3 regions of the Streptomyces sp. NPDC058284 genome follow, and region 3 is predicted to be linked to each of the others. Evidence: riboswitches for the same ligand, from Rfam matches in the RefSeq annotation. Region 3 holds a riboswitch; each other region holds the start of a gene.
The links. A riboswitch is a leader RNA that binds a small molecule or an ion and turns the genes downstream of it on or off. The one in region 3 is predicted to bind thiamine pyrophosphate.
Positions count from the first base shown of each region.

Region 1: it holds a riboswitch for thiamine pyrophosphate, as region 3 does, so the genes downstream of both, thiO (glycine oxidase ThiO) here and ACFVYR_RS10425 (thiamine ABC transporter substrate binding subunit) in region 3, are expected to answer to the same signal.
Region 2: it holds a riboswitch for thiamine pyrophosphate, as region 3 does, so the genes downstream of both, thiC (phosphomethylpyrimidine synthase ThiC) here and ACFVYR_RS10425 (thiamine ABC transporter substrate binding subunit) in region 3, are expected to answer to the same signal.

Region 1 covers NZ_JBHVYE010000017.1:155,094-158,361, reverse strand. The annotation lists gene ACFVYR_RS23795 (thiazole synthase) at 1-101, opposite strand, end outside; gene thiS (sulfur carrier protein ThiS) at 108-320, opposite strand; gene thiO (glycine oxidase ThiO) at 317-1,543, opposite strand; TPP riboswitch at 1,541-1,654, opposite strand; gene ACFVYR_RS23780 (NAD(P)/FAD-dependent oxidoreductase) at 1,857-3,020, shown strand; gene ACFVYR_RS23775 (Rv2175c family DNA-binding protein) at 3,254-3,268, shown strand, end outside.
Region 2 covers NZ_JBHVYE010000008.1:215,181-218,448, forward strand. The annotation lists gene ACFVYR_RS14580 (hypothetical protein) at 1-44, shown strand, start outside; gene thiC (phosphomethylpyrimidine synthase ThiC) at 229-2,043, opposite strand; TPP riboswitch at 2,036-2,190, opposite strand; gene ACFVYR_RS14590 (YibE/F family protein) at 2,262-3,268, shown strand, end outside.
Region 3 covers NZ_JBHVYE010000005.1:235,714-238,981, reverse strand. The annotation lists gene ACFVYR_RS10430 (ABC transporter permease) at 1-283, opposite strand, end outside; gene ACFVYR_RS10425 (thiamine ABC transporter substrate binding subunit) at 400-1,485, opposite strand; TPP riboswitch at 1,564-1,680, opposite strand; gene rlmN (23S rRNA (adenine(2503)-C(2))-methyltransferase RlmN) at 1,723-2,829, opposite strand; gene ACFVYR_RS10415 (phosphatidate cytidylyltransferase) at 2,925-3,268, opposite strand, start outside.

The DNA.
Region 1 (3,268 bases), on a different contig from region 3:
AGGGAGCGCTCGAGGACGTCGAGGCTCGGCGCTCCGCCCGTGCCCATGATCAGACGCGAGGAGAGGGTGAGCCCGCCGATGACGAAGGGGTCGTCTGCCATGGTGGTTCAGCCTCCCTGGACTGCGGTGAGTACTTCGACACGGTCGCCATCGGCGAGCGCCGTGGCGGACCACTGCGCGCGCGGGACGACGGTTTCGTTGACGGCGGCGGCGACACCGGAGTGCGCCGAGGACAGGGTGGCCACGAGGGCGTCGAGCGTGGTGCCCGAGGCCACCTCGCGTACTTCTCCATTGAGGGAGACGGCGAAGGGCGTGCTCATGCGTGCTGCTCCATGACGTGCTGCGCGGGGAGTGCGGGGGAGGCGCCTTCGAAGCGGCGCGGGGTGAACGGGCGTGCCTCGTCGGGGAGTTCACCGGTGGTCAGAGCGTGCGCCATGACGTCACCGGTGAGGGGCGTGAGGAGGACGCCGTTGCGGTAGTGGCCGGTGGCCAGCTGGAGTCCGGCGAGCCGGGTCGGGCCGAGCAGCGGCGCGTTGTCGGGCGAGCCGGGCCGCAGCCCCGCGCGGGTCTCGGTCAGCGGCAGTTCCGTGATGCCGGGCACGAGTTCGTGCGCGTCCCGCAGCAGCTCGTACACGCCGCCCGCCGTGACCGTCGTGTCCCAGCCGAGCTCCTCGCTGGTCGCGCCGACGACGAGCTCGCCGTTCTCGCGCGGCACGAGGTAGACGTGGCTGCCGCGCACCACGGCCCGCACGGTGCGGCTCAGGAACGGCGCGTAGGGTTCCGGCACCGTCAGCCGCAGGACCTGCCCCTTCACGGGGCGCACGGGCGGCAGTACGTCGTCGGGGACGCCCGCGAGCCGCCCGCTGAGGCTGCCCGCCGCGAGCACGGTCCGCTCCGCGCCCAGTCCGGTGCCGTCGGCGAGGACGACACCGTGCGCCCGCTCGCGTACGACCGAGAGGCGCTCGGCCCAGGCGCGGTGGAAGACCACGCCGGCCCGCTCGCAGGCCACCACGAGCGCCGCCGCGAGTCGGCGCGGGTCGATCTGGTGATCGCCGTCGACCCGCAGGCCGCCGCGTACGCCCGGCGCGAGCATCGGCTCCAGACGGCGGCACTCGCGCCCGCTCAGCCACTCCGAGGCGAGCCCCGAACGGCGCTGCAGGGCGTGCAGCTCGCGCAGGTGGGCGCGGTCGTCGGAGTCGAGCGCGACCGCGAGCGTGCCGCAGGCGCGGTAGCCGAGGTCCCGCCCGCTCGCCTCGGTCAGCTCGGCGGCGAAGGCGGGGTAGCGGCGGGCCGATTCGAGATTGAGGCCGAGCAACGTCTGCTCGCCGTAGTGCAGTTCGGTGACGGCGGCCAGCATGCCCGCCGCCACCTGGGCGGCGCCGCCGCCCGGTTCGGGGTCCACGACCGCGACGGAGAGCCCGCGCTGCGCGGTCCGCCAGGCCGTGACCAGGCCGATGACGCCGCCCCCGACGACGAGGACGTCGGTGGTGGCCGACGGCGCCGCCGTAGGGGACGCCGAAGGAGACGTCGTACGTGGATGCATGGGCGTCCAGCCCCTCCCTTCGCCGGCATGACCCGGATCAGGTTCGTACGGTCGGAGGCCGTCCCAGCCTCCCTCTCAGTCCGGTACGCCCGGACTCCCGCGAGTGCTCTGCACCGGCCACCCTAGCCCGTCGCTCCGCGCGGCGTCAGGGGAGCTGTCCGGGTATGAGCAGTGACGATGTGTCAGAGATCTCCTCGTAGCCATCTGAAGGCACCCGGTCCCGCCGCCCTACAGTGATCGGGTGAGCGAGCAGCAGAGGCAGACCGGGAAAGAGCTTCAGGCGGAGCGGCGCGTCGTCGTCGTGGGCGCGGGGATGGCCGGGGTGCAGACCGCGGTGGCACTGCGGGAGCAGGGCTTCACCGGCGCGGTCACCGTCGTCGGGGCGGAGCCGCACCAGCCGTACGACAGGCCGCCGCTGTCCAAGGCGGTGCTGCTCGGCAAGGCGGAGGGCTCCGCCTTCGACATCGACTTCGAGGCGCTCGGCATCGAGCTGAGCCTGGGCCGCGCGGTCACCGGGGTGCGCCCCGCCGACCACGCTCTCGACACCGAGGCGGGGCCCCTCGCGTACGACGTCCTGGTCCTCGCGACCGGCGCCGAACCGATCAGACTCCCCGGCACCGAGGGTGTCCCCGGGGTCCACCTGCTGCGCACCCTGGACGACGCGGAGCGGCTGCGCCCCGTCCTCGCCGAGCAGCACGACGTCGTGGTCGTCGGGGCGGGCTGGATCGGCGCGGAGTTCGCGACGGCCGCGCGTGAGGCGGGCTGCTCCGTCACCGTGGTGGAGGCCGCGGGGCGGCCGCTCGCGGGCACGCTGCCCGAGGAGGTCGCGGCGCCCATGGCGGGCTGGTACGCGGACTCCGGAGCGGTACTGCGCACCCACGCGCGCGTGGAGCGCGTCGAGCCGGGCGCCGTGCTCCTGTCCGACGGGACCAGGGTGCCCGCGGGCGCCGTCGTCGTCGGCATCGGCGCGCGCCCCGCGACGCGGTGGCTGTCGGGCTCCGGCATCGAGCTCGGCGCCCACGGCGAGGTGGTGGCCGACGACCGGCTGCGCACCTCGGCCCCCGACGTCTACGCGGTCGGCGACTGCTCCTCCTTCCCTTCGGGAAGGTACGGGGAGCGCCTTCTCGTCCACCACTGGGACAACGCCCTCCAGGGCCCGCGCACGGTGGCGGCCAACATCATCGGCGAGACCCCGGCGGCGTACGACCCGGTCCCGTACTTCTGGTCGGAGCAGTTCGGCCGCTTCGTCCAGTACGCGGGCCACCACGAGGGCGCCGACGAACTCATCTGGCGCGGCGACCCGACGGGTGTGGCCTGGTCGGTCTGCTGGCTCCGCGAAGGCGCGCTCGCAGCCGTCCTCACGGTCGGCCGCCCCCGAGACCTGGCCCAGGGCCGCAAACTGATCGAATCCGCCACCCCCCTGGACCCCACCCTGACAGCAGACCCGTCAATCCCCCTGAAAAAGGCAACCCGATAACGAAACCCCCGCCCCGTAAGGGACGCGGGGAACGGCGCCCCCAGCCCCCACGGCCCGCAGCAAACACCCGAGCGACCACCCCCCAGGGGCGCGGGGAACTGCGCACCCAGCCCCCACGGCCCGCAGCAAACACCCGAGCGACCACCCCCCAGGGGCGCCGGGGGAACGCCGCACCTACCCCCACGGCCACACAGTCACCGCCCAAGGCCCCCGGCCAGAGATACGCTGGGGACGTGACCGAGATTGAC
Region 2 (3,268 bases), on a different contig from region 3:
TCTCCAGCCCCGATTTCGGCGGTCCCGACCACAAGCCGGAGTAGTAGGGCCGGGGACGGGCACGGGCACGACCGTGCACAGGTACGCAGGGGCCGGACGAAGGGCCGGCCAGGTCAGACCGTATGACCTGGCCGAACACCCGGCTGGACGAGGCGCGGGGCAGGGCAGTGACCGGCTGGATGCCGGTGTGCTGCCCTGCTTCCGCGTGCCGTCGGCCGTGGGGACGGCTCAGTCGGCGATCGGCAGGTAGACCCGGTTGCCCGCCGCGGCGAACTCCCTGGACTTCTGCTCCATGCCCGCCTCGATGTCATCGGCGGCCAGGTCACTGTCGGCCAGGTCACCGCCGTGCCGGCGCCGAATGTCCTGAGAGATCTTCATGCTGCAGAACTTCGGCCCGCACATCGAGCAGAAGTGCGCCGTCTTCGCGGGCTCGGCCGGCAGCGTCTCGTCGTGGAACTCCCGCGCCGTGACCGGGTCGAGGGCCAGATTGAACTGGTCCTCCCAACGGAACTCGAACCGCGCGTCCGAGAGCGCGTCGTCCCAGTCCTGCGCGCCCGGGTGCCCCTTGGCCAGGTCGGCGGCATGGGCCGCGATCTTGTAGGTGATCACGCCCGTCTTGACGTCGTCCCTGTTCGGCAGGCCGAGGTGCTCCTTCGGCGTGACGTAACAGAGCATCGCCGTGCCCCACCAGCCGATCATCGCGGCACCGATGCCGGAGGTGATGTGGTCGTAGGCGGGTGCGATGTCCGTGGTCAGCGGGCCGAGCGTGTAGAACGGCGCCTCCTCGCAGATCTCCTGCTGGAGGTCGATGTTCTCCTTGATCTTGTGCATCGGGACGTGACCGGGGCCCTCGATCATCGTCTGTACGTTGTGACGCTTGGCGATCGTGTTGAGTTCCCCGAGCGTCCGCAACTCGGCGAACTGCGCCTCGTCGTTGGCGTCCGCGATCGAGCCGGGGCGCAGGCCGTCGCCGAGCGAGTACGTCACGTCGTATGCCGCGAGGATCTCGCAGAGCTCCTCGAAGTGCTCGTAGAGGAAGCTCTCCTTGTGGTGCGCGAGGCACCAGGCGGCCATGATCGAGCCGCCGCGCGAGACGATGCCGGTCTTGCGGCGCGCGGTGAGCGGGACGTACGGCAGGCGCACGCCCGCGTGCACCGTCATGTAGTCCACGCCCTGCTCGGCCTGTTCGATGACCGTGTCCTTGTAGATCTCCCAGGTCAGCTCCTCGGCCTTGCCGTCGACCTTCTCCAGGGCCTGGTAGAGCGGCACGGTGCCGATCGGCACGGGGGAGTTGCGCAGGACCCACTCACGGGTGGTGTGGATGTTGCGGCCGGTGGACAGATCCATGACCGTGTCGGCGCCCCATTTGGTCGCCCACGTCATCTTGTCCACCTCCTCCTCGATGGAGGAGGTCACCGCGGAGTTGCCGATGTTGGCGTTCACCTTCACCAGGAACTTCTTGCCGATGATCATCGGCTCGATCTCCGGGTGGTTGACGTTGGCCGGGATCACCGCGCGGCCCGCGGCGACCTCGGCGCGCACGACCTCGGGGTCGAGGTTCTCGCGGATCCCGATGAACTCCATCTCGGGCGTGATCTCACCGCGCCGGGCGTACGCGAGCTGCGTCACCGCCTGACCGTCGCGGGCCCGACGCGGCTGGCGGGGGCGGCCGGGGAAGACCGCGTCGAGGTTCTTGAGCCCTCCGCGGGGCGAGGTGTGCTTGAGACCGTCGTCCTCGGGGCGAAGCGGACGGCCGACGTACTCCTCGGTGTCGCCGCGGGCGATGATCCAGTTCTCCCGCAGCGGCGGCAGCCCGCGGCGGACGTCGGTCTCGGCCGACGGGTCGGTGTACGGGCCCGAGGTGTCGTACAGGGTGACGGACTTGCCATTGGTGAGGTGCACCTGACGGACCGGCACGCGCAGGTCGGGGCGCGAGCCCTCGACATACGCCTTGTGCCAGCCGATGGACTTCCCGGCCTCGTCGGCCGCGACGGTGTTCTCGTCGCTGCCGGAGGCAGGCGTGCGTGTGTCCGATGTGGTCATGAGACCTACTCCCTACGCCGGCATTACCCGGTAACAGGTTCGGCGGTCGACGCAGCGGATCCCGTACGGCTCGTGCACGATCGTGCCCGTTCGTACGGAGGTCAGCGCCCTCTCAGCCCGGTGCTCCGAGCTCCCGCGATTGCAAAGGTGGCACCACGCTAGCGTCATATCGGCCGCGCTGAACAGAGGGCCCCCTTCGTTCTTGCGATGATCGGGCAGTGACCACCACAGAACCGCCGCTCCCCCCGCCCCCCCACCCCCCGTCCGGGCCACCGGCCCCGGCCCCGCCCCCGGACGGAAACTTTCCAGGTGACGGGCGTGTGCACGGGGGGCAGGGAGACGGAGGACAAGGACACGGAGGACAGGGGTCCGGGCCACACGGGCACGGGTCCGGGTCACACGGGCAGGGCGGGTCACACGGGCACGGGTCCGGGCATGGAGGACACGGGCACTCGCACAGTCACGGTCCGGCCGCTCCCGTCTCCAAGCACCTCCGCAAGGTCATCGCCGCGGTACTCATCCCCTTCGCCGCCGCAGTCGTCGTGGGCCTGGCCGTGCTGTGGCCCGGAGGCACACCGGGACACGAACGCACCGGCGTCGGCTTCGACCGGCAGACACAGTCGGCGAAGGTCACCAAGGTGCAGGAACTGCCCTGCAAAGACCTCAGCCCGTCACAGCCCCAGCCGAACGGCGACACCTCCACCGCCGAGGGACAGTCCGCGCAGTCCCGGGCGGCGGGCATCTGCAAAAGGGCGACGATCGAGGTCGGCAGCGGCAAGGACAAGGGCCGCACCTTCACCGAGATCATCCAGCCGGACTCGCCCCGGCAACTGAAGCAGGGCCAACAGGTGGTGGTCGCCTACGAGCCCAAGGCCCCCGAAGGACTCCAGTACTCCGTCACCGACGTCAACCGCAAGATTCCGATGGCTCTGCTCGCCGGCATCTTCGCACTCGCCGTCGTCGTGGTGGGACGGCTGCGCGGCCTGATGGCCCTGGTCGCCCTCGCCATCAGCTTCCTGGTGCTCACCTTCTTCATCCTGCCCGCCATCCTGCAGGGCTCGAACCCACTGGTCGTGGCAGTGATCGGGGCGAGCGCCATCATGCTCATCGCGCTCTACCTCTGCCACGGCCTCACAGCCCGTACGTCGGTCGCGGTGCTCGGTACGCTCATCTCCCTCCTCCTGATCGGCTTGCTCGGCTCACTCTTCATCGGCTGGGCCTCCCT
Region 3 (3,268 bases):
GCAGCACGAACGGCACGGTGACGACGGCCCGCAGCGCCCGCTTGCCGGGGAAGTCGAAGCGCGCGAAGACGTACGCGCCGGGGAGCGCGATCAGCAGCGTGAGCGCCGTCGACGCGAGCGCCTGCCAGGTGGTGAACCACAGCACGTGCCGGATGTCGGACTGCCCGAGGACGTCCGCGATCCGGCCGAAGCGCCAGGCCCCGTCGACGTGCAGCCCGCGCGCGACGATCGCCGTGACCGGGTAGGCGAAGAAGAGCGCGAAGAACGCGACGGGCAGGCCCATCAGAGCGAGCCGCGCCGCGCCCGCGCGACGCAGACCCGCGCGCGGGCGGCTCTGCGACGACGGCTTCACCTTCGGCTCCGCGTCCGACTCCGACCCCGCCCCCTCCCCTGACTTCGCTACTTCAGTACGAGCGAGGTCCACGACTTGATCCACGGCTCACGGTTGTCGGCGATCTTCTTGGGATCCATGGTCTGCGGCTTGTCGACCGTCACTCCGTGCTCCGTGAAGAGTTCGGGCAGCTTCGTGCCCTCGCGCACCGGGTTCACGAACATGTTCAGCGGCATGTCCTCCTGGAACTCCTTGCCCGCGAGGAAGTCGAGGAGCGCCTTGCCGCCCTTGGCGTTCCCCGCGTTGCTGAGCAGGCCCGCGTACTCGACCTGTCGGAAGCAGGTGCCGGTCGCGACGCCGGTCGGTGCCTCCTTGGGCTGCGGCTTGGCGTAGAGCACCTCGACGGGCGGCGAGGAGGCGTAGGAGACGACGAGCGGCCGGTCGCCCTTGGCCTTCTTGCCGCCGGCGGACCCGGAGAACTCCTCGTTGTAGGCCTGCTCCCAGCCGTCGACGACCTTGACGCCATTGGCCTTGAGCTTCTTCCAGTAGTCCGCCCAGCCGCCGTCGCCGTACTTGGCGGCCGTGCCGAGCAGGAAGCCGAGGCCCGGCGAGGAGGTCGAGGCGTTCTCGGTGACCAGCAGGTTCTTGTACGCGGGCTTGGCGAGGTCGTCGAAGGACTTCGGCGGCGCCAGCTTCTTGTCGGCGAAGTACTTCTTGTCGTAGTTCACGCAGATGTCGCCGCTGTCCATGGGGGTGACCCGGTGCTTGCCCTGGTCGACGCGGTACTGCGAGCCGATCTTGTCCGACCCCTTGGCCTCGTACGACTGGAAGAGGCCGTTGTCGAGCGCCCGGGACAGGAGCGTGTTGTCGACGCCGAAGAAGACATCGCCCTGCGGGTTGTCCTTGGAGAGGATCGCCTTGTTGACGGCGGCGCCCGCGTCACCGTCCTTCAGGACGTGCACGCGGTAGCCGGAGCGCTTCTCGAAGTCCTTCAGCACGTCCTTGGACACGTTGAAGGAGTCATGGCTGACGAGCGTCACGCTCTTGGAGTCGGATTTCCCCGAACCGCCGTCGGAGCTGCCGCACGCGGAGACGGCGACGAGCCCGATGCCGACCGCCACGGCGGTGAACGTGACCTTCTTGGTGGTGCTCACTGAAACTTCCTCCTGGGTGACCAGGAAGAGACGCGGCCCCGCCCGCCGACCGACTGGCCTGCGGGCAGGGCGCTACAGCTTGAGTCATGCCCGAACTCCCTACCCGGAATGACCCGGGCGAGGTTCAGAGGGTCTGCGGCCCACCTGTCCAAGGTGCCGCACTCTCAGCGCTGTGGCGCTCCCCTGTCGGAAATATGCAGATGTGTGTACGAGACGTACGCCCGCACGCCCGTCAGACTACCTCTCGGCCGCGGCGAGCTGACCGCACGCTCCGTCGATCTCCTGACCCCGGGTGTCCCGAATCGTGACCGGTACACCGTGCGCCGCGATGGCCGCCACGAACGCCTTCTCGTCCTCGGGGCGCGACGCGGTCCACTTCGAGCCCGGCGTCGGGTTCAGCGGAATCAGGTTCACGTGCACCGGCTTGCCCTTGAGCAGCCGCCCGAGCCGGTCACCACGCCATGCCTGGTCGTTGATGTCGCGGATCAGCGCGTACTCGATGGAGAGGCGGCGGCCCGACTTGGCCGCGTACTCCCAGCCCGCGTCGAGCACCTCGCGCACCTTCCACCGCGTGTTGACGGGAACGAGCGTGTCGCGCAGCTCGTCGTCCGGCGCGTGCAGCGAGATAGCGAGGCGGCACTTGAAGCCCTCGTCGGAGAACCGGTGGATGGCCGGCACGAGCCCCACCGTCGACACCGTGATCCCGCGCTGCGACAGGCCGAGGCCGTCCGGCTCCGGGTCGGTGAGGCGGCGGATGGCGCCGGTCACGCGCTTGTAGTTGGCCAGCGGCTCGCCCATGCCCATGAAGACGATGTTGGAGAGGCGCGCGGGCCCGCCCGGGATCTCGCCGTCCCTGAGCGCCCGCATGCCGTCGACGATCTGGTGCACGATCTCGCCCGTCGACAGGTTCCGGTCGAGGCCGGCCTGTCCCGTGGCGCAGAACGGGCAGTTCATGCCGCAGCCCGCCTGGGAGCTGATGCACATGGTGACCCGGTCCGGATAGCGCATGAGCACCGACTCGACGAGCGTCCCGTCGAACAGCCGCCAGAGCGTCTTGCGGGTGGTGTCGTCGTCACAGCTGATGTGCCGCACCACGGACATCAGATCGGGCAGCAGCGCCTCACGGAGCTTCTCGCGCGAACCGGCGGGGATGTCGGTCCACTCCGCCGGGTCGTGGGCGTACCGCGCGAAGTAGTGCTGCGAGAGCTGCTTGGCGCGGAACGGCTTCTCGCCGGTGGCGGCGACGGCTTCCTTGCGCTCGGCGGGCGTGAGGTCGGCGAGGTGCCGCGGGGGCTTCTTGGCTCCGCGGGGCGCGACGAAGGTGAGTTCTCCGGGTACAGGCATGGTCCTTCCAGTGTCGCAGACATACGCGAAGGGGCTCGCCGCCCTGTGGACAACGAACCCCTAACGCACGTTTACGCAGGTCAGCCAGGTATGGATCAGCCCGAACCGACGAAGATGACCAGCAGCAGCCAGACCACGGGGGCCGTCGGCAGCAGCGAGTCGAGGCGGTCCATGATGCCGCCGTGGCCCGGCAGCAGCGTGCCCATGTCCTTGATGCCGAGGTCCCGCTTGATCATCGACTCGCCGAGGTCACCGAGCGTGGCGCTCGCCGCGACGGCGAAGCCGATCACCAGGCCCTGCCACCACTGGCCGTCGTCGATCAGGAACTGCAGGCACAGCGCGCCCCCGGCCATCGCGAAGGTGACCGCTCCGACCAGGCCCTCCCGGGTCTTGCCGGGGCTGATGCGCGGCGCCAGCTTGTGCTTGCCGAAGCGCCAGC